3 regions of the Rhizobium aouanii genome follow, and region 2 is predicted to be linked to each of the others. Evidence: riboswitches for the same ligand, from Rfam matches in the RefSeq annotation. Region 2 holds a riboswitch; each other region holds the start of a gene.
What was found. A riboswitch is a leader RNA that binds a small molecule or an ion and turns the genes downstream of it on or off. The one in region 2 is predicted to bind FMN.

Region 1 (9,766 bases), on a different contig from region 2:
CGCATGGCAACGGTCGACGAGATGGTCGGTCCGGCGGTGTTCCTGCTGTCGAATGCAGCAAGTTTCGTGACCGGCGTCGATCTTCTCGTCGACGGCGGTTTCTGCTGCTGGTGATGAGAAAGCTCATTGCCGCCGCTGGAAAGTGACCGGTCTCGCTTCCTCCCTAGCTGAGATCGAGGCGCTGAAGGGACTAACGGGCATGACGGCGTGCAATATCGTCGTCTGTCCGCCCTTCGCGCTGATCGAACGGACGGAGGGCGCTCAAGAGTGCCTGAATTCGCGACAACCAGTTGAGCTCCAATAAAGATCGCATGGTAGGTCGCATCGAGATTTGCTGTTTATCGATGGACAAGGAAAGAGCATGAAACGCTTTGAGCAGAAGACCGTCGTCATTACCGGGGGCAGCCGCGGCATCGGCGCCGCCATCGCCAGACGTTTTGCGCGCGAGGGCGCCAATCTCGTCGTCTCGGCCAACGAGGAGCTGGTTCACAGCGTTGCCGAACAGATCCGGGCCGAAGGCGGCAAGGCGGTCTCCTTCATCGGCGACGTCACGGATAAGGCGAGCGTCACCGCCCTCTACGATACCGCCGAAAAGGAATTCGGCTCGGTCGACGTCTCGATCCAGAATGCCGGCGTCATCACCATTGCCCGCCTCGAGGATCTGACCGAAAATGAGTGGGACAAGGTCATGGCCGTCAACACCAAGGGCGTCTTCCTCTGCGCCCAGGAGGCGATATCAAGAATGCGCAAGCACAAGCGCGGCGGTCGCATCATCAACACCGCCTCCGGCCAGGCCCGCGACGGCTTCATCTACACGCCGCATTATGCCGCCTCCAAAATGGGCGTCGTCGGCATCACCCAGAGCCTGGCCAAGGAAGTCGCGACCGAAAAGATCACCGTCAACGCCTTCTGCCCCGGCATCATCGAAACCGACATGTGGGCCTATAACGACCAGGCCTGGGGCAAGCTGCTTGGCAACTACGCCCCCGGCGAACTGATGAAGGAATGGGTCGAGGGCATCCCGATGAAACGGGCAGGCTCCGGCGAAGACGTCGCCGGCCTGGTGACCTTCCTCGCCAGCGATGACGCCGCCTATATCACCGGCCAGACCATCAATGTCGACGGCGGGCTGATCATGTCCTGATGCAGGTCGCCCAAAATGCGCAGTGGTTTTGGGACAACGACATGCATGGAAGGATCAAACCACCAACGAAGCGCGGAAGGCGACATGGTCGTCGCCTCTGAGTGAACAGTGTGTCCATCGGCGTTAGGGCAGCTTTGCATTTTTGCCCGGTCGAGTGACCTTGCCATCCGCCTGTTTTTAATCCTATCTTTGCAATGTTCTCAGGGCGGGGTGAAATTCCCCACCGGCGGTATCAGGAGCAATCCTGGAGCCCGCGAGCGCTTCCGGCACTACAGCGCCGCGTGTCTTTCAGACGCGCAAAGGACGCTGTAGCACTTTGAATTGCTGGAAGGTCAGCAGATCCGGTGAGATGCCGGAGCCGACGGTATAGTCCGGATGGAAGAGGACAACACGGGCAGTCGCACTCCATCCCGGAGTCGGCTGACGTTTGTTCGCCCAAGGGAAGAAGGCTCGCTCACGGATTGAGCCGAGCAGACCATGTCAGCCCGCTGACATAACCCTTGAAAGGCCAGACAGCATGACTATCGCAAGAATTGAAGATGCCATATCAGCCATTGCTCGTGGTGAGATGGTCGTCGTCGTCGATGATCAGGACAGGGAAAACGAGGGCGATATCGTGGTCGCCGCCGACGCCGCCACTGCTGAAACAATCGCCTTCATGATGACCCACGCCCGTGGTCTCATCTGCGTCGCCATCGAAGGCGAGCGTCTCGATGCGCTCGATATCCCGCTGATGGTGCCCAACAATACGGAATCGCACAAAACCGCCTTCACGGTCTCGGTCGATTATCTCAAGGGCACCACGACCGGCATCTCGGCAGCCGACCGCGCCGCCACCGTCAGCGCCCTGGTTGACGACCGCGCAAAACCCGCCGATTTCGCCCGCCCCGGCCACATCTTTCCGCTGCGCGCCAACCCCCGCGGCGTGCTCGGCCGTCCTGGCCACACCGAAGCCGCCGTCGATCTCGCCCGCCTCGCCGGCAAGACCGCAGCCGGCGTCATCTGCGAAGTCGCCAATGACGACGGAACCATGTCCCGCCTCCCCGAACTCACCCTTTTCGCCAAACGCCATAACCTCCTCCTCGTCACCATCGAGGATCTGGTCGCCTATCTCGAACGCCAGGCGGAAAGAGACATACGCGAAGTCGCATGATCCGCGCAAAGCGGCCAGCCCGTCCTTCGAGGCTCCCGCGGGGCATCTCAGGATGAGGCTGGAGGGAGGGCGTGCCAAGCCCCACGGCACACCGACCAGCCCTCATCCTGAGGTGCGCAGGCCAAAGGCCGGAGCCTCGAAGGACGAGGGCGGGTGGCTGAGTCGCAGACGCGCACGGCCGGTTGCCACAGCACACCCCATTTCCTGCCCCTATGTCCGGCTGATCGAAACCCCACCATCCGCCAGCATCGCCGTGCCGGTCACGAAGCTCGACATGTCGGAGGCAAGGAAGAGCGCCGCATTGGCGATCTCTTCGGGTTGCGCCATGCGTTTCAGCGCATGCAGTCCCTCGACGAAGGCGAGCACTTCCGGCGTGGCATCAGGCGCGTTGGTGATGCTGGCGGGTGTGTCGGTGCCGCCGGGAAGCAGCGCGTTGACGCGGATGTTCTGCCTCCCGAGTTCGGCGGCGAGCACCTGCACGAAGCCGATCAGCCCCGCCTTGCTCGCCGCATAGGCGGCCATACCAGGCATGCCGGCGGTGTGGCCGACGAAAGTCGAGGTGAAGATCAGCGATCCGCCGCGGTTTCCGATCGCCGCCGACTGGTGCTTGGCGCCGAGAAAGGCGGCGGTGAGATTGGTCTCGATCGTCTCGCGCCAACCCTCCAGCGACAGGCCGGCAACCGGCCCCATCTCACCGAGGATGCCGGCATTGTTGAAGGCGATATCGAGCCCGCCGAAGCGCGAGACCGCCGTTTCGGTAAGCCTTGCCTGCAGCGCCTCGTCCCTGACATCGCCTGATATGGCGACGGCCTGTCCGCCCTCCGCCTCGATTTCCGCGATGACGGCATCGAGCGCATCCTGCCGCCGGCCGGTGACCACGAGCTTGGCGCCTTGCCGCGCAAAGAGTTTCGCCGCCGCGCGACCGATGCCGGAGCTTGCGCCGGTGATGATTGCGATCTTGTCGTTGAGAAGTGTCATATCGGTCTCTCCTGGGGTTGTTGCGAGATCTGAGATGCTCAAACATCAGGCGATGCAGCCACCCGTTTCCCGCGCAGGAAGAGAAAAACGCCTATGGCCGAACCGGAAGCTCGACGGCGCGTCCTCATCGACGCCTTGATTGCGACGTCGGAAATATCGGAATTCATCTTTATAAAACGGGGATTTGCGGAAACCTGCATCCACGCTTACGTTGACGTGGACGCCATTGTGCACCGCATCATCGATTTATGCTTTGTGTGACATTCATCCGATTCCCTTCATGCATCTTCGCGACTAAAAGGAGCGCACAGGTAACGGGAATCTCTTCATGCCGCGGTCACGCAACACTGAGGGCGCCATCTATATGAGCTTGGCAATGGCCGGCTTTTCCGCGAGCGACGCTCTGTCCAAATCGGTCATCGCCCACATGAACGCCGGCGAAATCATGTTCCTGCGCGGCCTCTTCACCAGCCTGCTCGTTTATCTGATCGCCTGGAAAATGGGCGCGCTTCGCTCCTGGCGCATCATGCTGCAGCCGATGATCATCTTCAGGATCATCTGCGAGACGCTCTCTGCCGTCACCTATATCACCGCGCTCGGCATGATGCCGATCGCCAATGCCTCGGCGATCCTGCAGTCGCTGCCGTTGGTCGTCACCTTCGGTGCGGCGCTCTTCTTCTGCGAGCCGGTTGGTTGGCGGCGCTGGTCGGCGATCCTCGTCGGGCTCGTCGGCGTGCTGATTATCATCCGCCCCGGCCCTGATGGATTCACCGCCGCCGCCCTCCTCTGCGTCGCCGCGGTGCTGACGACGGCTGGCCGCGATCTCGCCACTCGGAGCATCAGTCCGGAAATCCCCTCGCTGATGATAACCGTCATCACCGCCATATCAGCCTCATTCTTCGGTGCGCTGCTCATTCCGGTGCTCGGCGGCTGGCAGCCGGTCAGCGCCGCAGCACTTGGGCATCTCGTGCTCGCCTCGGTGCTGGTGCTCGTCGGCTACCAATCGGTCATCCTCGCCATGCGCACCGGCGAAATCTCTTTCGTCGCGCCGTTCCGCTATACCAGCCTGATCTTCTCTTCTGTGCTCGGCTTCTTTTTCTTCGCCGAAGTGCCTGACAACTGGACGCTCGTGGGGGCTGCGATCGTCATCGCCTCCGGCCTCTATACGTTCTATCGTGAGGCCAAGCGCCGTGTGTCGCCGATTGCGCAGGAATCCGCGCCGCGCGCGCCGGTTTGAGGAAGAATGATGGCTGAATTCTCGTTGGATAAATCTCATATAGCAGGCGTCGTGCTGGCCGGCGGCCGTTCGCAGCGCATGGGCCGCGACAAGGCGGGCGTGATGCTTGGGGCCGAGAGCCTGCTGCGCCATGTGCTGACCCGCCTCTCGCAGCAGGCTTTGCCCGTTGCCGTCAATGCCGATGCCGTCGCCGAGGACGTGCCTGTCGTTCCCGACTGTTTTCGCGGCAAGGCCGGACCAATGGCCGGCATCCATGCGGCGATGGTTTATGCCGCCGGCCTTCCCTCAATCACCCACGTCGTCACGGTCTCGGTCGACTGCCCATTCTTCCCGACCGATCTCGTCGCCCGGCTGGCGGCGGCGGTCGGGCACCCGTCGCAGATCGCCATTGCCACCTCCGAGGGCCGCAGCCATCCCGTCTTCGGGCTTTGGCCGGTGACGCTGGCCGCCGATCTCGAAGCCTGGATCGCCACCGACGAGAAGCGCCGCGTGCGCGACTTCCTGTTACGGCATGACGTTGCGGAAGTGGCGTTCCCGCTGCATCCGACCCGCGCCAGCCTGCTCGATCCCTTTTTCAACATCAACACGCCTGATGATCTCGTCGAGGCGGAACGCTGGCTGGAGGCCCTCCGCGCATGACCGCACCGAAAATCTTCGGCATCGCCGGCTGGAAGAACTCGGGCAAGACAGGCCTCGCCGTCCGGCTGGTCACGGAATTCACCCGCCGCGGCTACAAGATCTCGACGATCAAGCACGCCCATCATGATTTCGACATCGACAAGGTCGGGGCGGACAGCTACCGCCACCGCCAAGCCGGTGCCCATGAGGTCACCATCGTCTCCGGCACCCGCTACGCCATCATGCACGAGCTGCGCGGTGCCCCCGAACCTGAATTCGAGGAGATCCTCGCCCGTCTCGCCCCTTGCGATCTCGTGTTGATCGAGGGCTACAAACGCGAGCCGATCCCGAAGATCGAGGCCCGCCGCCTGGAGGCTGCCAATCGCGAGCCGCTGGCGCCGAGCGATCCCCATATCTGCGCCGTCGCCGCCGATCATACCGTCACGGATACGGCCCTGCCGGTCTTCGATCTAGACGACACAGGCGCCATCGCCGATTTCATCGCCGACATCGTCGGCCTTGGACAGGCGAGGCTTTGAACCACCTGCGTCGCCACCGGATCTGCGAATCGGAACCGTTTCGCTTGCCATCGCCTTGGCGATTTCCTTAGCGAGCTGAGCCTGATCATAAGGCTTTCCCAATCTCGGAAGGTCGACATCGGTGCCAGAGGGAAGATCGGCATAACCGGTCGCCAGCACGATCGGCAACGCCGGACGAATGTCCCGCGCGGCCTGGGCGAGCTGTGCGCCGGTCATGCCGGGCATCGAATAGTCGGTGATGACAAGATCGAAATGCTCGCCGCTCCTGATCAGTTCCAGCGCCTGCGAGCCGGTATTTGCTTCGACAACCTCGTGGCCGAGATCTTCAAGCATGTCGACCGAACTCATGGCAATCAAGGCGTCGTCATCGACCAGAAGGATCTTCAGTCTGGATGCGGCTTGCTCAACAACCACCTCCGACTCGGTCGGCGCCTCGGTTCGCCAGGCCGTCGCCGGAAGCCACAATTCCGCGGTCGTCCCCACCCCAAGCTCACTTGTCAGACGAAGTGCGCCATTGAGCTGAACGGCAAGTCCATGGATCATCGATAAGCCCAGACCCGTGCCCTTTCCGAGTTCCTTGGTCGAGAAAAACGGATCGACTGCCTTCTTCAGGGTCTCCGCGTCCATGCCGGTGCCGCAGTCGACCACTGCCAAGACAAGATAGGGCCCTTCGCCGAGATCACCCTTATCGCCGGCAACCTTTTCCTCGCGCAGCGAGATGGACAGCGTCCCTCCGTCCGGCATCGCATCGCGGGCATTGACTGCAAGGTTGAGCAGCGCCAATTCGAGTTGGTTCGCATCAACCAGGGCCGGCGGTAGACTTGTCGGCAGATTGGTTTCGATGCTGATCGAGGATCCGACTGAGCGCCGCAGCAGATCATTCATGCCGGAGACCAGCTCGGACAGATTGACGGGCTTGACCTGCAGATCCTGCTGCCTGGCAAAAGCCAGCAGCCGTTGCGTCAGAGCAGCTCCGCGCCGCGCGCCCTGAATTGCCCCGTCAACCAGACGCGTCGCCTTGGCATCTCCGGCAACGTGCTTGCCGAGCAATTCCAGATTTCCAAGAACGACCATCAGCAAATTGTTGAAGTCGTGGGCGACGCCGCCGGTCAACTGGCCGATTGCCTCCATTTTCTGCGATTGGCGTAGCTGCTCCTCGGCTTTTTCTCGCTGGGCGGCTTCTTCGAGCAGGGTCTGGTGAGCGACGTTGACCTCTTTGGTCCGTTCCCTCACACGTTCTTCGAGGTTTTCATTGAGCCGCCTCAGATTTTCCTCGATGGTCTTGCGGGCGGTGGTATCGGAACAGACGCCGACGAGTTTCCTGGCGGAACCATATCTGTCGGCATAAAGCTGCGCATGGACCTCGGTCCAATGCAGTGATCCATCCGGCCAGATCGTCCTGTGCTCGATCGAATAGTCGCGTCCGGTATCAATCGTCCGGCGCAGGCGTTGCAGCACAAGATCCCGGTCGTCGGGGTGGATGCTTGCGATGAGGTCGTCGCGTGTGACATCCTCATCCGGACTGCGGCCGAAAACTGCTTTGCAGGTGGCCGAGGCTGATAAGGCCATCGAGGATAGCTCCAGCTCCCACGCCCCAAGACGACCGGCTGCAAGCGCCGTCTGCAGCCGTCGCTCGCCCTCGGCCAAAGCCTCGAGCTGAGCTCGAGCCTCATATTGGCGCAGGCGCCCTTTTAACGCGGTCCGCGCAATACTGATGAAGGAGGTCGCATGGAACGGTCTTTCCAGGAAAGTGACGTTGCCGAGAACCTCGGAAAGCCTGGCAGCGGCCGGATTTCGTTCAGGCCCGCCACCGCGCGTGGTGAGCACGATGAACGGTAGATCGGACCAGCTGGGCTGGGCGGAGACCCAGGCGGCAATCGGCTTCAAATCGCTCCAGCGAACGGCCTCTTCGGTCAGCACGCCAAGTGCGATGTCATCTTGCAGTGAAGAGGCAAAGACATTCAGGTCGGCAGCCGCAATCGATGATAGGCCGGCTTCGTCGATTAGCGATACCGCCACCTGGGCATCGCGTCCGGTGGGAGCATAGATCAATGCTTTCGGCTTTACGGAATTAGGAATTGCCGCGATCCCCGCCATCAGTCGATAGGAGCGGCTCTGCGCCGGTGACAAATTCGGGAACGCCGCGAAGCACACCTTGGAACCCGACCAGAGGATCCCCGAACGTCAGCCCGGAACTGTCGATACGATACTCTCGGATTGTATCCTCATGCAGCCCAGTTCTTTTCTTGATCACGGAGACCGCTCGCCGCACCCTCCCCGCAGCCTCGAAGTAGCGCAGCAGTATGACTGTGTCCGCAAGATAGGTCACGTCGACAGGCGCCTTCATATCGCCGACAAGTCCATGCTGTGCAACGGTAAGGAAGGTATTGGCGCCTTGCCTGTTCAAATATTGAAGCAACTCATGCATATGAAGGATCAGCGAATTTTCATCCGGCATCGATGCTTGATAGCCGTTGATGCTATCGATGATGACGGTCTTGGCATTCGACTTGTCCACGCACTCGCGCACGCGATGCGCGAATTCACCTGGTGACAGTTCAGCGGCGTCGAGCTGTTCGATGTGAATTAGACCGCTGCTCCTTAGCGTCTCGAGATCTATTCCGAGCGCCTTGAGCCGCGTAAAAAGCAGGCCAAGCTCTTCGTCGAAGATGAAGGCCGCCGCTCTCTCGCCACGCGCAACCGCCGCGACCAAGAATTGAAACGAGAAAGTACTCTTGCCGGTACCGGATGGACCGAGGATAAGCGTACTGGAACCTCTCTCCAACCCTCCGCCTAATAGAAGGTCCAGTTCCGGAATATTTGAGGATAACTCGTCGCGGACATAGCTCGACCGATGTTCGGCGGCGACGAGACGTGGAAAGACAACGACGCCGCCGGTTTGAATGGTGAAATCGTGGAAACCGCCGCGGAAGGCTTGCCCACGGTATTTCGTGATCCTGAGCCGCCGGCGCTCGGCACCATAGCTCGGCGCCATCTCCTCGAGATGGATGACCCCGTGCACGACGCTATGCACCGTTTTATCAAGCACGTCGGACGTCAGATCATCGAGCAAAAGGACTGTCGCCCCCTGCCGGGCAAAATAGTGTTTGAGCGCAAGGATCTGGCGGCGGTAGCGCAGCGAGCTTTGAGCTAGAAGCCTTATCTCCGACAGGCTGTCGAGAACCACGCGACTTGGTTTAATCCGCTCGAAAGCGGCAAAGATCTCCTTTGTCGTCTCTCCGAGTTCTAGGTCTGATGAATAAAGCAGGCTCTGCTGCTGGTCGGCATCCAGCAGGCTTTCCGGAGGCACGACTTCGAAGACCTCGATATTGCCGTCGATCACCATGCCGTGCGATGCGGCACCGGCACGGAGTTCACTCTCGGTTTCGGAAAGGGTGATGTAGAGCCCCTGCTCGCCGAGCCGCGCACCCTCGATCAGGAACTGCAGCGCAATCGTTGTCTTGCCCGCCCCCGGATTTCCCTCCAGGAGAAACACGTGCCCTGGCGAAAGGCCCCCTGCCAGAATTGTGTCCAAACCGGACACTCCGGTCCGTGCTTTCATGGCAGGCACAGCAGTATTCATTCATTGTTTCCTTCATTTTATACCGTGAATTAGTGGCGGCCGAAGGAATGTCAAATGGTCAAGCGCGTATGATCCCGACGTGCTGATCCGGGGCTGGGGTCGGCGATCTAACCCCGATAGCGAAGCGCATCGACGACAAGGGCGAATGCCGGCGACGTATGCCGGCGGCTCGGATAGTAGAGATGGTAGCCGGAAAATGGTGGGCACCAATCTTCGAGGACTCGCACCAGCCGCCCTTCGGCGAGATGTGCCTCGACCAAGTCCTCCGGCATATAGGCCAGCCCAAGACTAGCCAGCACTGCATTCAGCCGCAGGGCTATATTGTTGAAAACCAACTGTCCTTCGACCCGAACCCTGAGTTCGCGCCCGGCCTTCTCGAACTCCCATGCATAAACGCTTCCATAGGTCGGCAGGCGCAGATTGATGCAATTGTGATCCGTAAGGTCCTGCGGCGTCAGCGGCTTCGGCCTGGTGTCGAAATAGGTGGGAGCGCCGACCACGGCCATGCGCATGT
Region 2 (9,766 bases):
CAATGCGGGCCCTGCGGTTGCAAAGGCGGGGTTGCTCGAGATGGGGCTGCTGCGAATGCGCCTCCATCGGTTGTGGTTGTTTTCGCAAGGTGAATATGGCGAAAGCTCCATTACCTGATTAGATGGAAATATCTGGATTCTCTTTTGCGCCCATGCAAAAATCAGCGCATGGCCGATCTGAACGACATCGCCGTTTTCGTGAAGGTGGCGCAGTATGGCAGCTTCAGCCGCGCTGCCCATTCCCTCAGCATGCCGGTATCGACCGTCAGCCGGAAGGTGACGTCGCTGGAGGAGCAGCTCGGCGTGACGCTCATGCAGCGGACGACCCGCAAGCTGAGCCTGACCGCGCAGGGCCGGGCCTATTACGACAGGTGCAGCGAACCGCTCGCGCATCTCCTCGATGCCGAGCAGGCGCTCACCGAGACACAGAGAAAACCGGAAGGTCTGCTGAAGATCTCCGTGCCTGTGATCTTCGGGCAGGAGGTCTTCTACGAATTCATCTCATCCTTCCTGAAGACCTATCCCAATATCCAGGTCGATCTCTTCGTCACCAACCTGTTTCTCGATCTGATCGCCGAGAATGTCGATCTCGCCGTCCGCTTCGGCGAACTCAAGGATTCCTCCATCGTCGCCCAGCGGCTCGGCAAGAGCGTGCGCTATCTGGTCGCCGCACCGGACTATCTGAAGGGCAGGGTGCTTCCCTTGAAGCCCGAAGACCTGAAGGACCATCAGTGCGTGCTCTTGAACGGCCGCAACGGCGAGGCGGAATGGCATCTCGTGAGCCGTCGCAAATCGGTTCGCCTGCATGTGTCGGGGCCGGTATCGAGCCGGGATTTCGATGCGGTGAGCGCCTTCACCTATCGCGGACACGGCATCGGCCTGCTGCCTTCGACCTATTGCGACGAACAGATCAGAAGAGGCGAACTCGTCCGCCTGTTGCCGGACTGGTCGTCCGAGGAAATTTTCGTGCACGCCGTCTATCCCACGCGCCGCTTCCTGCCCTCCCGATTGCAGGTCTTTCTCGAGGCGCTGAAAGCATGGAAGACCCCCTTGTGGCTGCCCTTGCATTGAAGGCTTCCAATTCCATCACCGAAAATTGAAGCCGTGCGGGTGGGCGAGCGTCCAGTGTCCGCCAAGCTGTGTTAGAGTTCGCTGGCTTGGATGGCGCAGGGATTGGATTGCCAATGCTGACGACACTTGCGGTGCTTATGGGTCTTTCCGGCCTCGTCCCCATCGCGCAGGCGGGGGGAAGCGAGGTCGATGTGACCCTCGTGCTTGCTGTGGACACCTCGCGGTCGATGGACTTCGAGGAGATCGGCATCCAGCGCGAGGGTTATGTCGAAGCGCTCAAGCACAAGGAATTCATCGACGCGGTCAAGGGCGGGCTGACCGGTCGCATCGCCATCAGCTATTTCGAATGGGCAGGCTATGTCGTCCAGGATTCCGTCATCGACTGGCAGGTGATCGAGACGGAAGAGGATGCGATCGCTTTTGCCGATAAACTCGAAGCCCGGCCGATTGCCACGCAGCGGCGCACATCGATCTCCACCGCGATTGCCCAGGGCGCCAGCATGATCGTTTCCAGCCCCTTTCAGTCCAGGCGGCAGGTGATCGATGTCTCCGGCGATGGGCCGAACAATTCCGGCGATCCTGTCACCCCCGTCCGCGACAAGGCGGTGGAAGCCGGCATGATCATCAATGGCCTCGCCATCATGCTGCGGCCCTCCGATGCGCCCAACGGGCTCGATAAATATTATGCGGATTGCGTGATCGGCGGTCCCGGCGCCTTCGTGCTGCCGGTCCGCAAAATCGAGGATTTCGCCGTTGCCGTGCGCCGCAAGCTGGTACTGGAGATCAGCGGCTTTTCCCCGCCGGCGACGGTGCAGAAAACAGCCGGCGCCGAGACGGGTACCGACTGCCTGATCGGTGAGAAGCAGTGGCGTGATATTTTCGACCGTTGATACCAGAACAGGATGATCTTAGACCGGGTCGGCCTAAAATCTCAATCCTGTTCTGAATTACATAGTTAGAGCATGATGTCGTCCGAAAACCGCGCACACTTTTCGGCATCATGCTCTACCGGATCAGCGCGCCGAAATTATATCAGTCAGTATCTGGTAAGCGGCGGAGACGCGGTCCTCGTTGGGATAGTTTTTGTTGGCCAGAATGACGATACCGAGCCGCTCTTTCGGGACGAACGCGACATATGCGCCGAAACCATTCGTTGAGCCGGTTTTATTGATCCAGACATCGTCGCGCGGTTTCATTGCCGGCATCAGTTGCTTGACGGGAATGGTCTTGAGCATCGCGCTGGAATTGTTGTCCATCAACGTCGTCAATGTCGCAGGATAGGAATACTGTTCCCAAATAAGGTCCTGGGCCATCGCGCCGACATCGAAGTATGCCGTGTGCGTATTGGTGATCGCCTGCTGGAGCTTATCGTCCAATTCGACCAGTCCCATATTCGCGTCGATGAACCGGATCATGTCGCCTGCCGTGGATTTCACTCCATAGGCCTCGGACGAAAGAGTGGCGGGTGTCATCCGAGCCGGCTCGCCGCTTCGCTTGTAGCCTTGGGCATAGTCGGCCATTCTCGATTTCGGCACATTGATATAGGTGCTCGTCAGTCCGAGAGAAGGAAACAATTGGTCTTCCATAAGAGCTGCGAAATCTTTGCCCATGCTTTTCGCCGTTATATATCCGAGCACGCCGATGCTTGGATTGGCGTATGTTCGGTGCGTTCCGGCGGCATATGATGGTTTCCAGCCTGCGAAATACTCCATCAGCTGTTTTTCGGTTTTGACTTCATCGGGAACTTGCAGCGGAAATCCGCCAGCTGTGTGCGTGCCCAAATTCATCAGCGCGACATCGCCGAAGGGTCTTCCTTTCATCGCCGGAAGATATTTGCTTGCCTTGTCCGACAGCGAAAGTTGGCCGGTCACGTCCGCGTAAGAGGTGAGGGTGACTGTAAAAGTTTTGCTGATCGATCCCAGTTCGAACATGGTTGCAGGGGTGACGGGCCTGCCTGCGTCCGTCGACTCGACGCCGTAGTTGAAGATGTGGTTCTGTCCGTCAACGGTGATGGCAACGGCCATGCCCGGAATGCCGTATTTATCCATGACTGGTTTTATCGCGGCGTCCGAGATGGCTTTCAGTTTCAGCTCGTCAGCCGCAAAGCCACTTGTGGAAATGCATGTGGAGACCAATGCGGCCGATAGAATTCCTATCCAATCACGCTTCATTTCTTCATCCTCTAAAAGCAGCTTCATCAACGCAAAGGCGCATGAGGACGGCATTTAACGGCACTGTTTTGCAGCAGCAAACGATGATATCTCGGAGGAGATCCAAGAAAATCTAGGGCTAAGATGGTTCGCCAATTCCTCCCCTTAAATGGCCTGAGAGCTTTCGAAGCATCGGCAAGACATCTCAGCTTCACCCGTGCCGCGATCGAGCTTTGTGTTACCCAGGCGGCTGTCAGCCAGCAGGTCAAAAGCCTGGAGAAGCGATTGGGGGCTGCGCTTTTTCAGCGCCTCCCAAGAGGCTTGAAAATCACCGCAGAAGGCGAAGCTCTTTTGCCGACCTTGACCAATTCCTTCGATCAGATGGCGATTACGCTGGACCGGATTGAAGCCGGGCAGGTTCGGGAATTGCTGTTCCTGGGCGTGGTCGGGACGTTTGCCGTCGGCTGGTTGTTGCCAAGGCTTTCGGATTTTCAACGGCAGCACCCGTTCATCGATGTGCGCATTTCGACAAACAATAATCGCGTCGATATGGCGGCCGAGGGACTGGATTTTGCCATTCGCTTCGGAAGCGGCTCCTGGCACGGCACAGAGGCACTGCGTCTGTTCGACGCTCCGCTCTCTCCTCTGTGCACACCCAAATTGGCCGAGCGTTTAAGGTCGCCTGCAGACCTGGTCGAGGCGACGCTTTTGCGGAGCTACAGGGCGGACGAATGGAGCACGTGGTTCGCGGCAGCGAACGTTCCTCCGGCAGCACAGATAAACGCAGGTATCGTCTTCGACTCTTCGCTGGCGATGATGGAGGCGGCCCTGCAAGGGCTGGGGATCGCTCTGGCGCCGCCGTCGATGTTTTCCAGGCATTTGTCGTCAGGGGCTATAAGACAACCTTTTCCTACGACCATATCGTTGGGGAGCTACTGGCTAACCCGACTTCAATCAAGGCCGCCAACAGCGGCCATGCTCGCATTTTCCGATTGGATGACGTCGCAGATGTCTTCCGCATCTCAGTGACAGTTTCCGGCGAGCCGGAGGCCGAGATCATTCCGACGCTCGATGACTCAGCGTAAGCCTCGTTCCCTCCTCCTGCCATGCCTCTGCCGCTTTGCTTATGCCACGCAGATGCCCGGCACGGCGACCTTCTGGAAGAGGTGCGGGGAGGCGACCGCCGAGGACGGATAGGCCGAGAGCTTCGCTCGAAACTCCGGATGCGAGAATGCCGCACGGAAGTCGGCGGTCGATTCCCAGACGGCATAATTGAGATAAGCAGGACTTTCGCCGATGGCTCGATGCATCTGGGTCGAGATGAAGCCCGGCTGCCGTTTCATGAAGGCGGCATCGGCCTGCCAGGCATCAAGGAAGGCCTGCTCGTCGGCCTTGTCGAGGGTGAAGAGGTTGATGAGGACGATCGCGAAGGCATCGATCGCGATTTGGCGATCGATCGGGAAGGCAGGGTCCATCGGGCGCATGAGCGACTCCATCTGATTTGGTTACATGATGTCAATCTGGTAATATAGATACATATTCAATTTGACACTATGATGTCAATATAGCTATATGGTGACAAATGCGAGAACCCCAACGGACCCCGGCTGGAACAGCTTTGACCGACCTCATTCTGGATCTCTTCCGGCTCAACAACCGGATGATCAACGCGGGCGACAAGCTCGTCGACGGGCTCGGCCTGACCAGCGCCCGCTGGCATGTCCTCGGCACCGTCGTCACAGCAGGCCGGCCACAACCGGTCGCTTGGCTGGCGCGCGACATGGGGGCCAATCGCCAGAACGTCCAGCGCATCGTCAACGATCTGGAAAAGGAAGGGCTTCTGGCATTCCAGCCCAACCCGCATCACCGACGGGCACAGCTCGTCGTGCTGACCGAGAGGGGAAAACAGGCATATGAAACCGCTATGCACCTGCAGGCGCCCTGGGTCGACATGCTCTCGGAAGGGCTTCAGGTCGAGGATCTCAAAACCGCGCATGCCGTCATGAAGGCGCTGCGCAGCAAACTGGAAGGACATGGAGATGTTGAAGAGCAGGCCTGATCGCTATGGCGCAATAGCGGTCTCGATCCACTGGCTGAGCGCGGTTTTGATCCTGGCACTGCTCGGCTCCGGCTTCCGGGCCGCCAACGCCATGGATGCCGCGACCAAGGCAGGGCTGCTGCGTTTCCACATTCCGGTGGCGGTCGTCGTCCTGCTTCTCACGGCTCTTCGCATCGTCTGGTGGTGGCGTTTCGATCGCAAGCCTGCGCCGGTGGCGGCATCGCCTCGCTGGCAGGCGCGCCTGGCGGGCTTTGTTCACGTCGCCTTCTACATCTTCATTCTCGCCATGGTCGCCAGCGGCATCGGGATGATGATCCTCAGCGGGGCTGCTCCCGCCGTCTTCGGGGCAGCCGGCGCCACGCTGCCTGATTTCACCGCCTATCCGCCGCGTGGCCCGCATGGGTTCGGCGCCTTCCTGCTTGTCGGCCTGCTGGTCTTCCATGCCGGCGCCGCGCTCTACCACCAGTTCGTCCGCGGTGACCAGCTGCTGCGGCGGATGTGGTATGGCGGCTGAGATCCAGCCCCGCAGACCGGCGAGCCCGGCAAAGGAGCTGGACCCGTCGGGATGTTTTTCTCGAATGATGTCGCCGTCTGGCGCCGCCCTTGCCTATAAGGGTAGCTGCTTGCCGGCCTGTTCGCTGACCATGTATTCGGCGTACCAGTCCGGCCAGTTCTCGTCGTGTTTGCCGCCGTTTCGCTTCTCGTGTTCGCCGTGCGCGGTCGCCGCGCGGCGCATGGCTGACGCGAGATCGGTCGAGGTGGTGAATGTCGTCCCGTCGGCGTCGATGCGCCCCGGCAGGCGCGTGGTGACCTCCTGGAACAGCCAGCCGTTGCCATCGGGGTCCTTGAAGGAGGCGAAGGAGCGGTAGCTGCGGTGATCGGGATCGCGGCCGGCAATGCGGAGCCGCCCGAACAGATAGGGTTCGTCCTTGCCGGCATAGACGCCGGCTGCGTCATGGAAGACTTCGCTGACCTCGACGCCGCGGGCGATCAAGTCGCGGCGGGCGGCCTCGATGTCGGAGACGATAAGATAGAGCCCCTGGGCGGAGCCGGGGGCTGCGGCGGTGACGTTCTTGCCGAAGATGATCGCGCAGCCGGAGCCCGGCGGGGTAAACTGGATCACACGGAAATCGGCATCATTGGCGAAGTCGGCGTCGAGCCGCCAGCCCAGGCCGTCATAAAAACGTTTGGCGCGGTCGACGTCGGAAACGGGGATGACGACCACTTCGAGCTTGGTGTCGACGGGTTGTGTTCTCGGGGTTTCAATGGGGGTTTCGCTGCGCAGTGCATTGCTCATCTTAAGCTCCTTGGGTTCTGGATGTCTTGAGAATTGCGGACACGTGACGGGCCAAGTTGACCACGGCGCGGTGGGGTCGTCGAATCAATTATTCTGTCTGATTTGGCCGGTATTGGCGGATTCCGCTACGACACACGGCGCGTCGCTCTCGATTCGTGCGGTTGGTGAGGTCATGTCGATCCGATGAGGCGGCGGGGTCGGTTCCCCGCCACCTTCGTCTGTCGTCCTGCGGCTCGTCGAGCCGGCGTGCAGGAAGTTCCTACGCAGCGAGAGCGGCGCGGGTTTTGCCGATCGTCAGAGCCGCCTTTGCTGCCTCGCGCCCTTTCTCGACGAAATGCGCGCGGTAGATCTGCTTGTGGTGTTCGGTTTCCTGATACTGATGCGGCGTCAGCGAAACCGACAGCACCGGCACACCGGTATCCATGCCGGCGCGCATCAGCCCATCGACGACGGCCTGGGCGACGAATTCGTGGCGGTAGATTCCGCCGTCGACGACGAAGGCGGCGGCAACGACAGCGGCATAGCGTCCGGTTGCCGCAAGATCGCGCGACAGCAGCGGCATCTCGAATGCGCCGGGAACATCGAACACATCGATCTGCTCGGGCGGAATAAGCTGATGGAAGCCATCTAGCGCGCGGTCGACGATATCGGCGTGCCAGCTGGCTTTGACGAAGGCATAGCGGGTGGGTGTCATGGTAATCTCCTTTGGCGAACAGACGACACATCACCCAAGGCGATCACGAACGTCCCCGACAGCCGCAAAGGCGGCGGGAACGCACGTTCTCTTTCATCCGGACTATGACCGTCGGCTCAGGCATCTCACCTGATCTGCTGACCCTTCCTGAGAAGGCGCTCGCGGGCTCGCAATCGAAATTGCATACCGCCGGTAGGGACTTGCACCCCGCCCTGAGAACGGCGCGAACAATAGGGGGAAGGTGACGGGCTGGCAATAGGCCGAAATGCTTCGCGACTAATGCTGGATCAGCGCTCCCGACGCGGCGATTTCGCTTGTTCGTCGATCGCAACGGGCAAGCCCTCTTGCGGAGGATGGGCTTGCGCTTACATGCTGTGCGTGAGGACATTCACGTCAGAATAGCACGGCAAGACAGGCTGCGCCGTCTCCACCGGAGACGGGCAGGGCCGTGGAAACCATGGGAGAGAGAGATGCAAGACCCCTTTGTCGTCCACCGCGAGGCGCATATCGCGGCGCCGCCGGCTGCGGTGTTCGCGTTGATGACCGACCCGGAAAAGATCCTGCGCTGGATGGGAACGGAGGCGCAGGTCGAGCCGCAGCCCGGCGGGCTCTATCTCGTCAACGTTACCGGCGCGCGCTTTGCGCGCGGCTCGTTTCGCGAGGTGGTGCCGGTTCATCGCCTTGCCTACAGCTTCGGCTGGGACGGCAGCGAGGTGGTGCCGCCGGGGTCGAGCCTGGTCGAGATCGACCTGATCGAGCAGGGGGGCGGAACGCTGCTGCGGCTCACCCATAGCGGCCTGCCGAGCGCCGAGCAATGCGCCGGCCATGCGGAAGGCTGGGCACATTATCTCGGACGGCTGACAGAGGTTGCCGCCGGTCGCGATCCGGGTCCCGATCCTTTTTACGGCAGGACATGAACAATTTTTTGCGGGCGGCGGGGCATCTCTGAAGCGCTTGCCGTTGCGACAATAGCGGTCGGCGAGCGCTCGGACCAGCCGTGCGGAAGCGCTCCTTTTGCTCCCGCAAACATGAACGCGCAGTTCATCTCCAGTTCAATTTGGCGGTCATAAGGTGTGGACGGCTGGATTGAAATGGAGTTCTCGATGAAGGCACTTTCTATCGCGGCTGCCTTGCTCGCTGGCAGCCTCTCGTTCGGCACAGCGCAGGCGATGCCGATGGGGACAATCAATGTCCAGAGCAATATCACAAAGGTCGACTACGCCTGCGGTCGCGGCTGGCATTTGACGCGCTGGGGCGAATGCCGACGAAACTGGAGACGCCCGCCGCCGGTAGCCTTTTACGGCGGCCCGCCCCGCTGGGGCTGGGAGCGGCGTCACCGGGATTGGGATGGTCCGCGCTGGCGCCATGAGCGGCGTTGGGATCGCGACCGCCGTTGGCGGGATGATGACTAAGGGTCTCGCTTAGTTGTAGATGGACGAAGGCCGGAGCGATTTTTCGCCCGGCCTTTTCTGATGAGACAGCTTCGCGACGCTGACCGGCAGCGTCCTCCTGATTTGTCCGATACGGTCAGATCCTGCTGACGAGCCAGTACTTGTCGTCGATCAGTTCTTCGAGCTCGACCGGATCCTTGACGCCAAATTCGAACCATTCGACGAGTTCCTTCGCCTTGCGGCTGCTCTCCTCCGCCGTCAGCTCGACCTGATATCTTTCGCACCATCGCCGAAGGATCGACGTCAGCAGCGTCATGTCATTCCCATCCAACGGATCTTTCGGCCAGAATATCGTGCCCATCGTACCCCTCAATCACACGATGACGAACGACCCCATAATGGAATCAAAGTCGCGCAAGTTTAAAGTGTTTATTTTTTGTTTTCCACCGCGCTGAATGGTTTTCGACAGCTGATGCGGACGGCTTTTGCGAGGCGACAGGCCGAGTCGCTGGAAACGTCTCCACGATCACCCCGGGGATGTCCTTGCGGACGTCCATGTGGGCGTGCGATGTTAAGCGATGGATCTGCCGTCTCCCCTTGCCTGGTTGGTTGACGAGGCCGGAGCCTCGCCTGGTCCCGAACGGTTTTTGGCCGAGCTCGGGCGCCGGCTGCTGGCCGACGGACTGCCGCTTTCCGGCGGCACGCTGACGCTTTCGGTGCCGCATCCGATCATTGCGCGGCGCACCTGGTTGTGGAGGGCCGAGACCGGTGCTGTCATCGAGGCGCTGGCCTTTGCCGCGGCTCCGCAGAGCGAGGCCGGGCGCGACTGGCTGACCGGGCTCGGGCCGGTATGGGAGGAGCGAATAGGGCCTTCGCAGGATAGTCCCATGCTCGGCTGGGCGGGTATCGACAACCGGGCAGGGGCGGGCGCATTCGCTCCGGTTGAAGCCGACCGGCTGCGCGAGGTCGCGCGTTTTGCCGCCGCGCCGCTCGCAGCGCTCGCGGCGCGGGAGGCGCGGGCAGCCCTGCTCGAAGCGTATCTCGGCCGGCGTAGTGCCGCCCGGGTGCAGGCCGGCGAGCTTGCCCGCGGCACCGGCGAGACCA
Region 3 (9,766 bases), on a different contig from region 2:
TGAAGGCGATCGAATATCCCGGCGTCGTCAGCATCCAGATCATCTACAACATCTTCCGCCAGCGCCCCGACCACCTCTTCTTCCAGGAAGCGCGCCGCAGGAATGTGGCGATCATCGCCCGTGTGCCGCTCGCCAGCGGTCTTCTCTCCGGCAAGATCACCCGGGACACACATTTTGCCAGCGACGACCACCGCAATTTCAACCGCAACGGCGAGGCCTTCGATGTCGGCGAGACCTTTGCCGGCGTTCCCTTCGAGGCCGGCCTGCAGGCGGTGGAAGAGGTGCGCAAGCTGGTGCCCGAGGGCACGACGATGGCTGCCTTCGCGCTCCGCTGGATTCTGATGAGCGACGCTGTCACCGTCGTCATCCCCGGCGCCCGCAATGCCGAGCAGGCCAGGGCCAACGCGGCTGCCGCCGACCTTGCGCCGCTGTCAGCCGATGTCATGGCGGCAACGCGCGAGATCTATGAGCGGCTGATCGCGCCGCATGTGCACCAGCGCTGGTAGGCCATCGATATTCCAAAATGCAAATGGCCGAAAGGCAAAATGGCCGGGTTGTCGCCCGGCCATTTTTCTGTCGTGTAACTATCAGAAGCTCAGTTCGTGGCGGTCAGGTCGACCGGGAAGAACAGGGTCTCGCCGGAGGAGTCGCTGACGCCGTCATTGTCGGTGACCGCGTAGGGCTTGCCCGACGCGTCGAAAGTGAAGCCTTCGAGCTTGTCCAGCACATAGCCGTTGGTGGCAGACTTCAGCTCACCGAGGAAGTCATGGGCTTCGGTTTTCTTGACGACCGGCAGCTCGGCTCCGAGCTTGGCGGGCTTCAGGTCCGAAATCCAGACCTTGTAAAGCTTCTTCAGCCTGGCGGCATCGCCGACGAGGTTGTCGCGCTCGATGATGTAGACACTGTCGCCCTGTACCGAGATCTCGGACAGGCCGACCCAGCCGCTTTCCGTCTTGTCGAGCGGATAGCGAACGGCACCCCATTCCTTCTTCTTCGGATTGTAGGAGACGAGCTTGACGAAGCCCTTCTCGTCGTCGCTCCACTCGCGCTGGACGGCCATCCACAGCGTGGTGTCGTCGCCGGTGCCGACAATTGTCACGCCTTCGAAGCCGTAGCGGATTTCGTTGGCGACGAGCTCCTTCGGCAGGGCGATCTCAGCCTTGATGTCGCCTTTGGCATTGACATTGTAGAGGGCGTGCGGAACGAGACGCTCACTGTAGCCTTCCGAGGCGAGCCAGAAAGAGCCATCGGCGGCAGCCGCAATGCCTTCGATGTCGAGCTTCTGGGCCGGGGTGCCGTCACGTTTGACGACGAGGGCGTCGGTGATGACGGCCGGCTTCTTGCTGGCATCGATCGTGTAGATCGTCGGCTGCGAGCCGAGAACGCTGTCGCTGACGGCGTAGAGCATGCCCGGCTTGCCCGGAACGGCGGCGAGACCCGAAAGGGCTGCGAAGCCGATCGGATTGCCGTCCTTCTCGGCGGAGACGATCTGCGGATAGGCCTTCTCGCCTTCCGAGCGCTCGTAGATCATCACATGCGAGCGCGCGCCGCCGTCCTTGCCGAGATCGACCTCGTTGGCGGTCGCAAAGAGATTGCGGGCGGGAATGGCGATCGCGCCTTCCGGCGAAATGCCGGACGGCAGCAGCTGGACGAGTTCTGGATCGGCGCCGGTATCCTTAAAGACGCCGACGACCGAGGCGCGCTCAGCAAGCAGGAAGAAGTATTGGTCGTCGCCGAACTTGGCGGCTTCGAGGCCTTCCGGCTCGACGCCCTTCGATCCCGAGCGGCTTTCCGGATAGTGGCCGATATGGGCGACGGCGCGTTCGAAGGATGCGCCCGATTCGTAGAGAAGCTTGCCCGTCTTGTCGAAAATGGTAAAGCCGCGCGAGCCGCCCTGGTAGTCGCCTTCATTGGCGACGACGAGGCGGTTGTCGTCCAGCCACTTCACGGCGTCGGGCTCGCGCAGTACGCCCTTGGCTTCGCCTGAGAATTTCAGGGCGCCGTCACGCTTGGTATCGATGCCGGTGAGATCGACGCTGCCGGCGGTAAAATGCGTCTTCACCTCGGCCGTATTGGCGTCGATGATGACGATCTCGTTGTTTTCCTGCAGCGTCAGGGCAATCTCGTTCAGGCCGTTGAAGGCGACGAATTCCGGTTCCGGATCCTCCGGGGCGACGCCGGTAAGCCCGGTCAGAGCCACGTGCTTGATAGTGCCGCAATCGACGGTGCCGTTCTTGACCTGGAAGACGACGAGGTCGCCGGCCGGCATCTGCGGGATCTTTCCGTCATTGACGTCTTCGTCGCGCTCGTTTTCGATTGCGATGGTGCCGAGCGTCTTGTCCTTGTTGAGGGCGATCGAATCCGGCTGGCCGCCGAGATCGCAAGTGTTCTCGATCTTCTTGGTCGCCACGTCGACGATGGCGAGACGGCCCGAGGGCTTGGCCTTGCTTTCGGAGGTGTTGACGGCAACGAGCGCCTTGCCGGCGCTGGAGGTGACCGAAGTCGGCTCGCCGTCCATCATCAGCGCGCCGCCGGCCTTCGGGGCCTTGGCATCGGTAATGTCGATAAAGCCGATCGCGCCGAGCGGGCTGTCGCTATAGATCAGCGTGTTGCCGTCGTCGGTCGCGGTGATGATCTCGGCGGAACTCACCGAAAGCTTGTCCCTATCAACAGGCAGGTTCTCTGCGACCGGGAAGGAAGCGATGCGGTTGAAAACCGGCTCGGCCGCGGCCGGGAACGCTACGGATGCGAGAAGCACGGCAGCAAGCGCTGCCTTGCGCGATGAAATTGTCATGAAATCCCCCATGTGTCGAACATTCGAAACAGGAGTTTTCTGCGCGCGCGGCATGACAGAGGCATGACAGATGCGGCATTTTGCACCTGATCACGTCAGGCTGGTTTGCGCTCCCGGCGCATCTCGTTTCGCATGATGAACAGCGAAGCAGACAGGATGAGAGCCGCTCCCAGCCAGAGGTAGCCCGCCGGCGCATAACCGAAGAACAGCCAACCGGCCAGCACGTTCAACGGCAGTTTCAGATCGTCGAACGGCTGGACGTAGGCGGCATCCGCTGCGGCGTAGGCAAGCGTCAGCAAATACTGCGCTACGGCAGTCAGCAGCCCCGCCAGCAGGAACAGGGCAAGGGTTGCGCCCGTCGGCACTGCAAAGCCTGCCGCAAGCGCCAGCCCGCCATTTATCGGCGTCAGCAGAACGAGCAGCCAGACGGTGATCGTCTCCGGCCGTTCGATGCCCGTCAGGCTCTTGGTGATCAGCGACGAGCCGCCCCACAGCAGCGCCGAAAACACAGGCAAGAGAGCCGCCCAGCCAAAACCATCAGACCATGGCTGCAGAATGATCATCGCTCCGGTGAAACCCGTCGCCGTCGCTGCCCAGCGGGCCGGGCCGACGCGCTCACCGAGGAAAAGCCGGGCGCCCAGAATGATGAATAAGGGCGAGGTCATCACCAGTGCGATCGCCTGCCAGATCGGCACCGCGGCAAGGCCGGCGACCCAGGCCTCGACGCCGAGCGCGGCAAGCGCGACGCGCGCGAGGTGACGCCAGGGATAGTGTGTGCGCATCGCTGCGAGGCCGAGCCTCTTCAGGAACGGCAGCGAAAACAGGAAGGCGAAGCCATATTGCCAGAAGGCAGCCGATGCCGAGGGAAAGGCAAGCTTCATCGTCAGCCATTGGGTGACGATGTTGAGAAGCGAAAAGGCAATGCCGGCAAGGACCATCCAGAGGGCGCCGACAACGGCGCGGGGCGGCTCGACTGCAAGGGAATTCTGATTCATGTCTTTCATCCGCGACCAGGGACCAACATAAATCAGGACGCATGAGGCACGAACACGAACGACATGGCGGATCCCCACCCTCTCGCACGACCGACACTCATTCTCTTCCATCCGGACTTTAACCGTCGGCTCCGGAATCGCACCGGATCTGCTGACCCCTCCCCCGCTTGGACACGAGGAAAGGCGCTCGCGGGCTCGAGCCGAAACCCTTACCGCCGGTGGGGAGTTTCACCCCGCCCTGAGGACAGAAACGTCGTAGATCAAAGCTCGGGCGACGGCAAGGCTCGCCAAAGCAAAGGGGTCCGGCAAAGCCGAACCCCTCTCAAATCCTGCACAACCGGTCTCGTTTCCGGCTGGTGGATAATCTCAGATCAGCCGTTGACGGCGTCCTTCAGGCCCTTGCCGGGCGTGAATTTCGGCACGTTGCGAGCCGGAATGTCGACTTCAGCGCCCGTCGACGGGTTACGGCCCTTCGATGCGGCACGATGAGAAACGGTGAAGCTGCCGAAACCCGCGAGGCGGATGTCGCCCTTGTTCTTGAGTTCAGCCTGGACAACGTCAAAAACCGCGTCAACAGCGGAAGCCGCGTCAGACTTCGTCAGTCCTGCCTTTTCGGCTACTGCGGACACGAGTTCATTCTTGTTCATGTTTCCACCCCTTTCTAAATGGTATGAAACGACTCAAAAGTAAGCTAGGCGCAGAATAGGTTTCATCAGGCCCGCCGAAAACCCAAAAGCCCTGCAAATCAAGGAAAAGCAAGCGTCTACATGACGTTTTCACAAAAAAGGCTGGCGTTTCCGCCAGCCTTTTTGCGTGTTTTGGGCCAATTGGGCATAAATGTGGCAAAGGCCACTCAATGCGCTATGGTTGCGCCTGTCTCATCGAGGCCTTCGACCGTTGCGATGACCGGCGTTTCCACCGTGCCGTCCCATTCGATCGGCTCCGGCCGCCGGATCAGCGCATGCTTGATCACCTCGCCCATGCGGGATACCGGGATGATCTCCATGTTGTTCTTCACGTTATCGGGAATCTCCGCCAGATCCTTGGCGTTTTCTTCCGGAATCAGCACCTTCTTGATGCCGCCGCGAAGCGCTGCGAGCAGCTTTTCCTTGAGACCGCCGATCGGCAGCACACGGCCGCGAAGGGTGATTTCACCGGTCATGGCCACATGCCTGTCCACCGGGATGCCGGTCATGATCGAGACGATCGCGGTTGCCATGGCGACGCCGGCCGAGGGGCCATCCTTCGGCGTCGCGCCTTCCGGCACGTGCACGTGGATGTCGCTCTTGTCGAAGCGCGGCGGCTCGACGCCGAAATCGACAGCGCGCGAGCGGACATAGGAAGCCGCTGCCGAGATCGATTCCTTCATGACTTCCTTCAGATTGCCGGTGACCGTCATGCGGCCCTTGCCCGGCATCATCACGCCTTCGATGGTCAGCAGCTCGCCGCCGACTTCCGTCCAGGCAAGACCGGTCACGACGCCGACCTGATCCTCGCCCTCTGCTTCGCCATGGCGGAAGCGCGGGACGCCCAGATAGTCGGAGATGTTGGCCGCCGTCACGTGAACGGACTTCGTCTTGCCCTTGATGATCTCGGTGACCGCCTTGCGGGCGAGTTTCATCAGTTCGCGTTCGAAGTTGCGGACGCCGGCTTCGCGGGTGTATTGCTGGCTGATCGCCATCAGGGCGTCGTCGCTGACCGAGAATTCTTCCGGCTGCAACGCATGTTCCTTGATGGCCTTCGGCAGCAGGTGCCGCTTGGCGATTTCGCGCTTTTCATCCTCGGTGTAGCCGGCGATACGGATGATCTCCATGCGGTCCATCAGAGGCGCTGGAATATTCAGCGTATTCGCCGTCGTGATGAACATCACATCCGACAGGTCGTATTCGACTTCCAGATAGTGGTCCATGAAGGTCATGTTCTGGGCCGGATCGAGCACTTCGAGCAGGGCCGAGGACGGATCGCCGCGATAGTCCTGGCCGAGCTTGTCGATCTCGTCGAGCAGGAAGAGCGGGTTGGACTTCTTCGCCTTCTTCATCGACTGGATGACCTTGCCGGGCATCGAGCCGATATAGGTGCGGCGGTGACCGCGGATTTCGGCTTCGTCGCGAACGCCGCCAAGCGCCATGCGGACATACTCACGGCCGGTCGCCTTGGCGATCGACTGGGCGAGCGAGGTCTTGCCGACACCCGGAGGACCGACGAGGCAGAGGATCGGGCCCTTGATCTTGGTGGCACGGGCCTGCACGGCCAGATATTCGACGATGCGCTCCTTGACCTTGTCGAGACCGAAGTGATCGGCTTCGAGGATCTTCTCGGCATTGTTGAGATCGGCCTTGATCTTCGACTTCTTGCCCCAGGGAATGCCGAGCAGCCAGTCCAGATAATTGCGCACGACGGTGGCTTCCGCCGACATCGGGCTCATCTGGCGCAGCTTCTTCAGCTCCGCATCGGCCTTTTCACGGGCTTCCTTGGACAGCTTTGTCTTGGAGATGCGCTCTTCCAGTTCGCTCATCTCGTCGCGGCCTTCCTCGCCGTCGCCGAGTTCCTTCTGGATCGCCTTCATCTGTTCATTGAGGTAATACTCGCGCTGGGTCTTCTCCATCTGGCGCTTGACGCGCGAGCGGATGCGCTTTTCGACCTGCAGGACCGAGATCTCGCCTTCCATGAAGCCGAGGGCCTTTTCGAGGCGCTGCTTGACGCTGGTGGTCTCCAGCATCTCCTGCTTCTCGGTGATCTTGATCGACAGATGCGAGGCGACCGTATCGGCGAGCTTGGAATAGTCGTCGATCTGGCTGGCGGCGCCGACCACTTCGGGCGAAATCTTCTTGTTGAGCTTCACGTAGCTCTCGAATTCGGAGACGACCGAACGCGACAAGGCTTCCAGTTCGACCGGATCGTCATGCGGCTCCTCGAGCACATGGCCGAGCGCCTCATAGAAATCCTCGCGGCTGGTATAGGTGTCGATTTCGGCGCGGGCGCGGCCTTCGACGAGAACCTTCACGGTGCCGTCGGGCAGCTTCAGGAGCTGCAGCACGTTCGCCACGGTGCCGACATTGTGGATCGCGGAAGGATCCGGATCGTCGTCGCTGGCGTTGATCTGCGTCACCAGCATGATCTGCTTGTCGGAACCCATGACCTCTTCGAGCGCACGGATCGACTTTTCCCGTCCGACGAACAGCGGCACGATCATATGCGGGAAAACCACGATGTCGCGCAGGGGCAGAACAGGGTAGGCAGTGCTGCTCGCTACAGACGTTTTCTTCGTCATTTTATGTCCTTTCCATCGTCCCGTTGCCGGGCTCTCTGCGCGGCCGCTTGGGACCGGCCGGCACTCTCACTTGTTGCTACAAGTGGAGGTTCTGACTACGCTTTTCAAGCCACGCTAACGCCCGCGTCCCTCGGATGTGACAGCTTTATTACAACGGAACACCAACACTATGAAGCGCGTGGCTGGACCGGCGCTTACCACTTCCGACCCGGCTAAAATACAAACGCCAGCAAGAGGCTTACGGAATCATTGCATCATTGCCAAGCACGATCCCTTGCGCAACATCGGCAAAGGCAATTTCGTTCCCCCGGGCAAATACTAACAGCGCCTCGCATGTTTTTTCAAATAGAAAGGGGCCTGCCTATGGCAAGCCCCCAAAATAATCACGCGAAAACCGCAAAGGTCACGCCGAAGCGTTGGCTTTTTCTTCCTGGCGATCGGCATAGATGTAAAGCGGACGGGCCGAACCGCGCACCACTTCCTCGGAGATGACGACCTCGCGCACGCCTTCCAGGGTCGGCAGTTCGAACATCGTGTCGAGCAGGATCTTCTCCATGATCGAGCGAAGGCCGCGGGCGCCGGTCTTGCGCACGATCGCCTTGCGGGCGATTTCGCGAAGAGCGTCCTCGTGGAAGTTCAGCTCCACGTCTTCCATCTCGAACAGGCGCTGATACTGCTTGATCAGCGCGTTCTTCGGCTCGGACAGGATCTGGATCAGCGCGTCCTCGTCGAGGTCCTCGAGCGTCGCCAGAACCGGCAAGCGGCCGATGAACTCAGGGATCAGGCCGAACTTGACCAGATCTTCAGGCTCCAGTTCGCGCAGAACCTCGCCGACGCGGCGGTCATCCTGCGACTTGACGCTAGCGCCAAAGCCGATCGAGGTCTTCTCGCCACGGGCAGAGATGATCTTGTCGAGGCCGGCAAAAGCGCCGCCGCAGATGAACAGGATGTTCGTCGTGTCGACCTGGAGGAATTCCTGCTGCGGGTGCTTGCGGCCGCCCTGCGGCGGAACGGAAGCGACCGTGCCTTCCATGATCTTCAGCAGCGCCTGCTGCACGCCCTCGCCCGAGACGTCACGGGTAATCGACGGGTTGTCGGACTTGCGCGAAATCTTGTCGACTTCGTCGATGTAGACGATGCCGCGCTGTGCACGCTCGACGTTATAGTCGGCCGACTGCAGCAGCTTCAGGATGATGTTTTCGACATCCTCGCCGACATAACCGGCCTCGGTCAGCGTCGTCGCATCGGCCATGGTGAAGGGAACGTCGATGATGCGCGCGAGCGTCTGAGCAAGATAGGTCTTGCCGCAGCCGGTCGGACCGACGAGCATGATGTTCGACTTCGCCAGCTCGACTTCGCCGTTCTTGGAGGCGTGCGCCAGGCGCTTGTAATGGTTGTGAACGGCAACCGACAGGATCTTCTTCGCCTGCCGCTGGCCGATGACATATTCGTCGAGGACCTTGATGATGTCCTGGGGCGTCGGAACGCCGTCGCGGGACTTGACCATCGAGGACTTGTTTTCCTCACGGATGATGTCCATGCACAATTCGACGCATTCATCGCAGATGAAGACGGTCGGTCCGGCAATCAGTTTCCGGACTTCGTGCTGGCTCTTTCCGCAGAACGAACAATAAAGAGTGTTCTTGGAGTCGCCGCCGTTGCTGCCGCTGACCTTGCTCATATCACTTTCCTTCCAGCACGCCGCATTTCAAGGCGAAATCGCGGTCCACTCTATCAGCTCCTGGCGGCACTCCGTTTCCGGAGCCTTTGCCGAGAAGGGCTTCAGGGGCTACGAACCGGAGCCAACCAATCATGTCCTGGCCCCGGCGGCAACGAATTCCCCTTCGAATGCCGAATGCTATGTCATAAAAATTCAACATAGCATTAATAGTTACTATTAGCGTCTTCGTCGCCGGATGAAAGCCCTTGTTCAATCACAAATGGGATAGAACTGTGGCGAGGAAAACACCATCCCTATTAATTACTAGCCTGCTCGCCTTCCATTTCGAGGCGCGACGTCAGAACCTTGTCGATCACGCCCCAGCTCTGGGCTTCGTCCGCATCCATGAAATGGTCACGATCGAGCGTCTTTTCAACTTCCTCATAGGTCCGGCCCGTGTGCTTGACGTAGACCTCGTTCAGGCGGCGCTTCATCTTGAGGATGTCGCGGGCATGACGCTCGATGTCCGAAGCCTGGCCCTGGAAGCCGCCCGAAGGCTGGTGCACCATGATGCGGGAATTCGGCGTGGCAAAGCGCATGTCCTTGTGGCCGGCCGCCAGCAGCAGCGAGCCCATGGACGCAGCCTGGCCGATGCAGAGTGTCGAAACCGCGGGCTTGATGAACTGCATCGTATCGTAGATCGCCATGCCGGCGGTGACGACGCCACCGGGCGAATTGATGTAGAGGGCGATTTCCTTCTTCGGGTTTTCGGCCTCGAGGAAAAGCAGCTGGGCGCAGACGAGCGTCGCCATATGGTCCTCGACAGTACCTGTCAGGAAGATGATGCGTTCCTTCAACAGGCGGGAATAGATGTCGTAGGAGCGTTCACCGCGGTTGGTCTGTTCCACGACCATCGGAACCAGGGCCATTGCGGTATCGACTGGGTTTCTCATGTGCGTCCTTTGTCAACGTCTCGCCGGCCGGCGCCGGGAATCAAAGAAAAAATGTCTTACCCCTACATAGAGTGTCCCGGCCCTCCTCTTCAA

Region 1: linked by a shared signal. The riboswitch ahead of ribB (3,4-dihydroxy-2-butanone-4-phosphate synthase) and the one ahead of V8P77_RS28355 (6,7-dimethyl-8-ribityllumazine synthase) in region 2 are both predicted to bind FMN.
Region 3: linked by a shared signal. The riboswitch ahead of ribN (riboflavin transporter RibN) and the one ahead of V8P77_RS28355 (6,7-dimethyl-8-ribityllumazine synthase) in region 2 are both predicted to bind FMN.

What each region holds. Positions count from the first base shown of each region.
Region 1 covers NZ_JBAMYD010000008.1:31,982-41,747, forward strand. The annotation lists gene V8P77_RS15295 (SDR family oxidoreductase) at 1-114, shown strand, start outside; gene V8P77_RS15300 (glucose 1-dehydrogenase) at 362-1,144, shown strand; FMN riboswitch at 1,337-1,535, shown strand; gene ribB (3,4-dihydroxy-2-butanone-4-phosphate synthase) at 1,662-2,297, shown strand; gene V8P77_RS15310 (SDR family oxidoreductase) at 2,508-3,275, opposite strand; gene V8P77_RS15315 (hypothetical protein) at 3,369-3,536, shown strand; gene V8P77_RS15320 (DMT family transporter) at 3,604-4,512, shown strand; gene mobA (molybdenum cofactor guanylyltransferase MobA) at 4,522-5,151, shown strand; gene mobB (molybdopterin-guanine dinucleotide biosynthesis protein B) at 5,148-5,669, shown strand; gene V8P77_RS15335 (ATP-binding protein) at 5,601-7,766, opposite strand; gene V8P77_RS15340 (ATPase domain-containing protein) at 7,741-9,252, opposite strand; gene V8P77_RS15345 (LysR family transcriptional regulator) at 9,360-9,766, opposite strand, start outside.
Region 2 covers NZ_JBAMYD010000019.1:76,775-86,540, reverse strand. The annotation lists gene V8P77_RS28395 (LysR family transcriptional regulator) at 169-1,071, shown strand; gene V8P77_RS28390 (DUF1194 domain-containing protein) at 1,185-1,961, shown strand; gene ampC (class C beta-lactamase) at 2,085-3,242, opposite strand; gene V8P77_RS28380 (LysR family transcriptional regulator) at 3,366-4,250, shown strand; gene V8P77_RS28375 (antibiotic biosynthesis monooxygenase family protein) at 4,346-4,705, opposite strand; gene V8P77_RS28370 (MarR family winged helix-turn-helix transcriptional regulator) at 4,804-5,280, shown strand; gene V8P77_RS28365 (cytochrome b) at 5,261-5,794, shown strand; gene V8P77_RS28360 (VOC family protein) at 5,888-6,577, opposite strand; gene V8P77_RS28355 (6,7-dimethyl-8-ribityllumazine synthase) at 6,837-7,271, opposite strand; FMN riboswitch at 7,353-7,495, opposite strand; gene V8P77_RS28350 (SRPBCC family protein) at 7,742-8,188, shown strand; gene V8P77_RS28345 (GCG_CRPN prefix-to-repeats domain-containing protein) at 8,375-8,683, shown strand; gene V8P77_RS28340 (hypothetical protein) at 8,799-9,023, opposite strand; gene V8P77_RS28335 (adenylate/guanylate cyclase domain-containing protein) at 9,241-9,766, shown strand, end outside.
Region 3 covers NZ_JBAMYD010000014.1:92,168-101,933, reverse strand. The annotation lists gene V8P77_RS23615 (aldo/keto reductase) at 1-506, shown strand, start outside; gene V8P77_RS23610 (esterase-like activity of phytase family protein) at 596-2,806, opposite strand; gene ribN (riboflavin transporter RibN) at 2,890-3,798, opposite strand; FMN riboswitch at 3,885-4,039, opposite strand; gene hupB (DNA-binding protein HupB) at 4,161-4,436, opposite strand; gene lon (endopeptidase La) at 4,643-7,060, opposite strand; gene clpX (ATP-dependent Clp protease ATP-binding subunit ClpX) at 7,464-8,741, opposite strand; gene clpP (ATP-dependent Clp endopeptidase proteolytic subunit ClpP) at 9,038-9,673, opposite strand.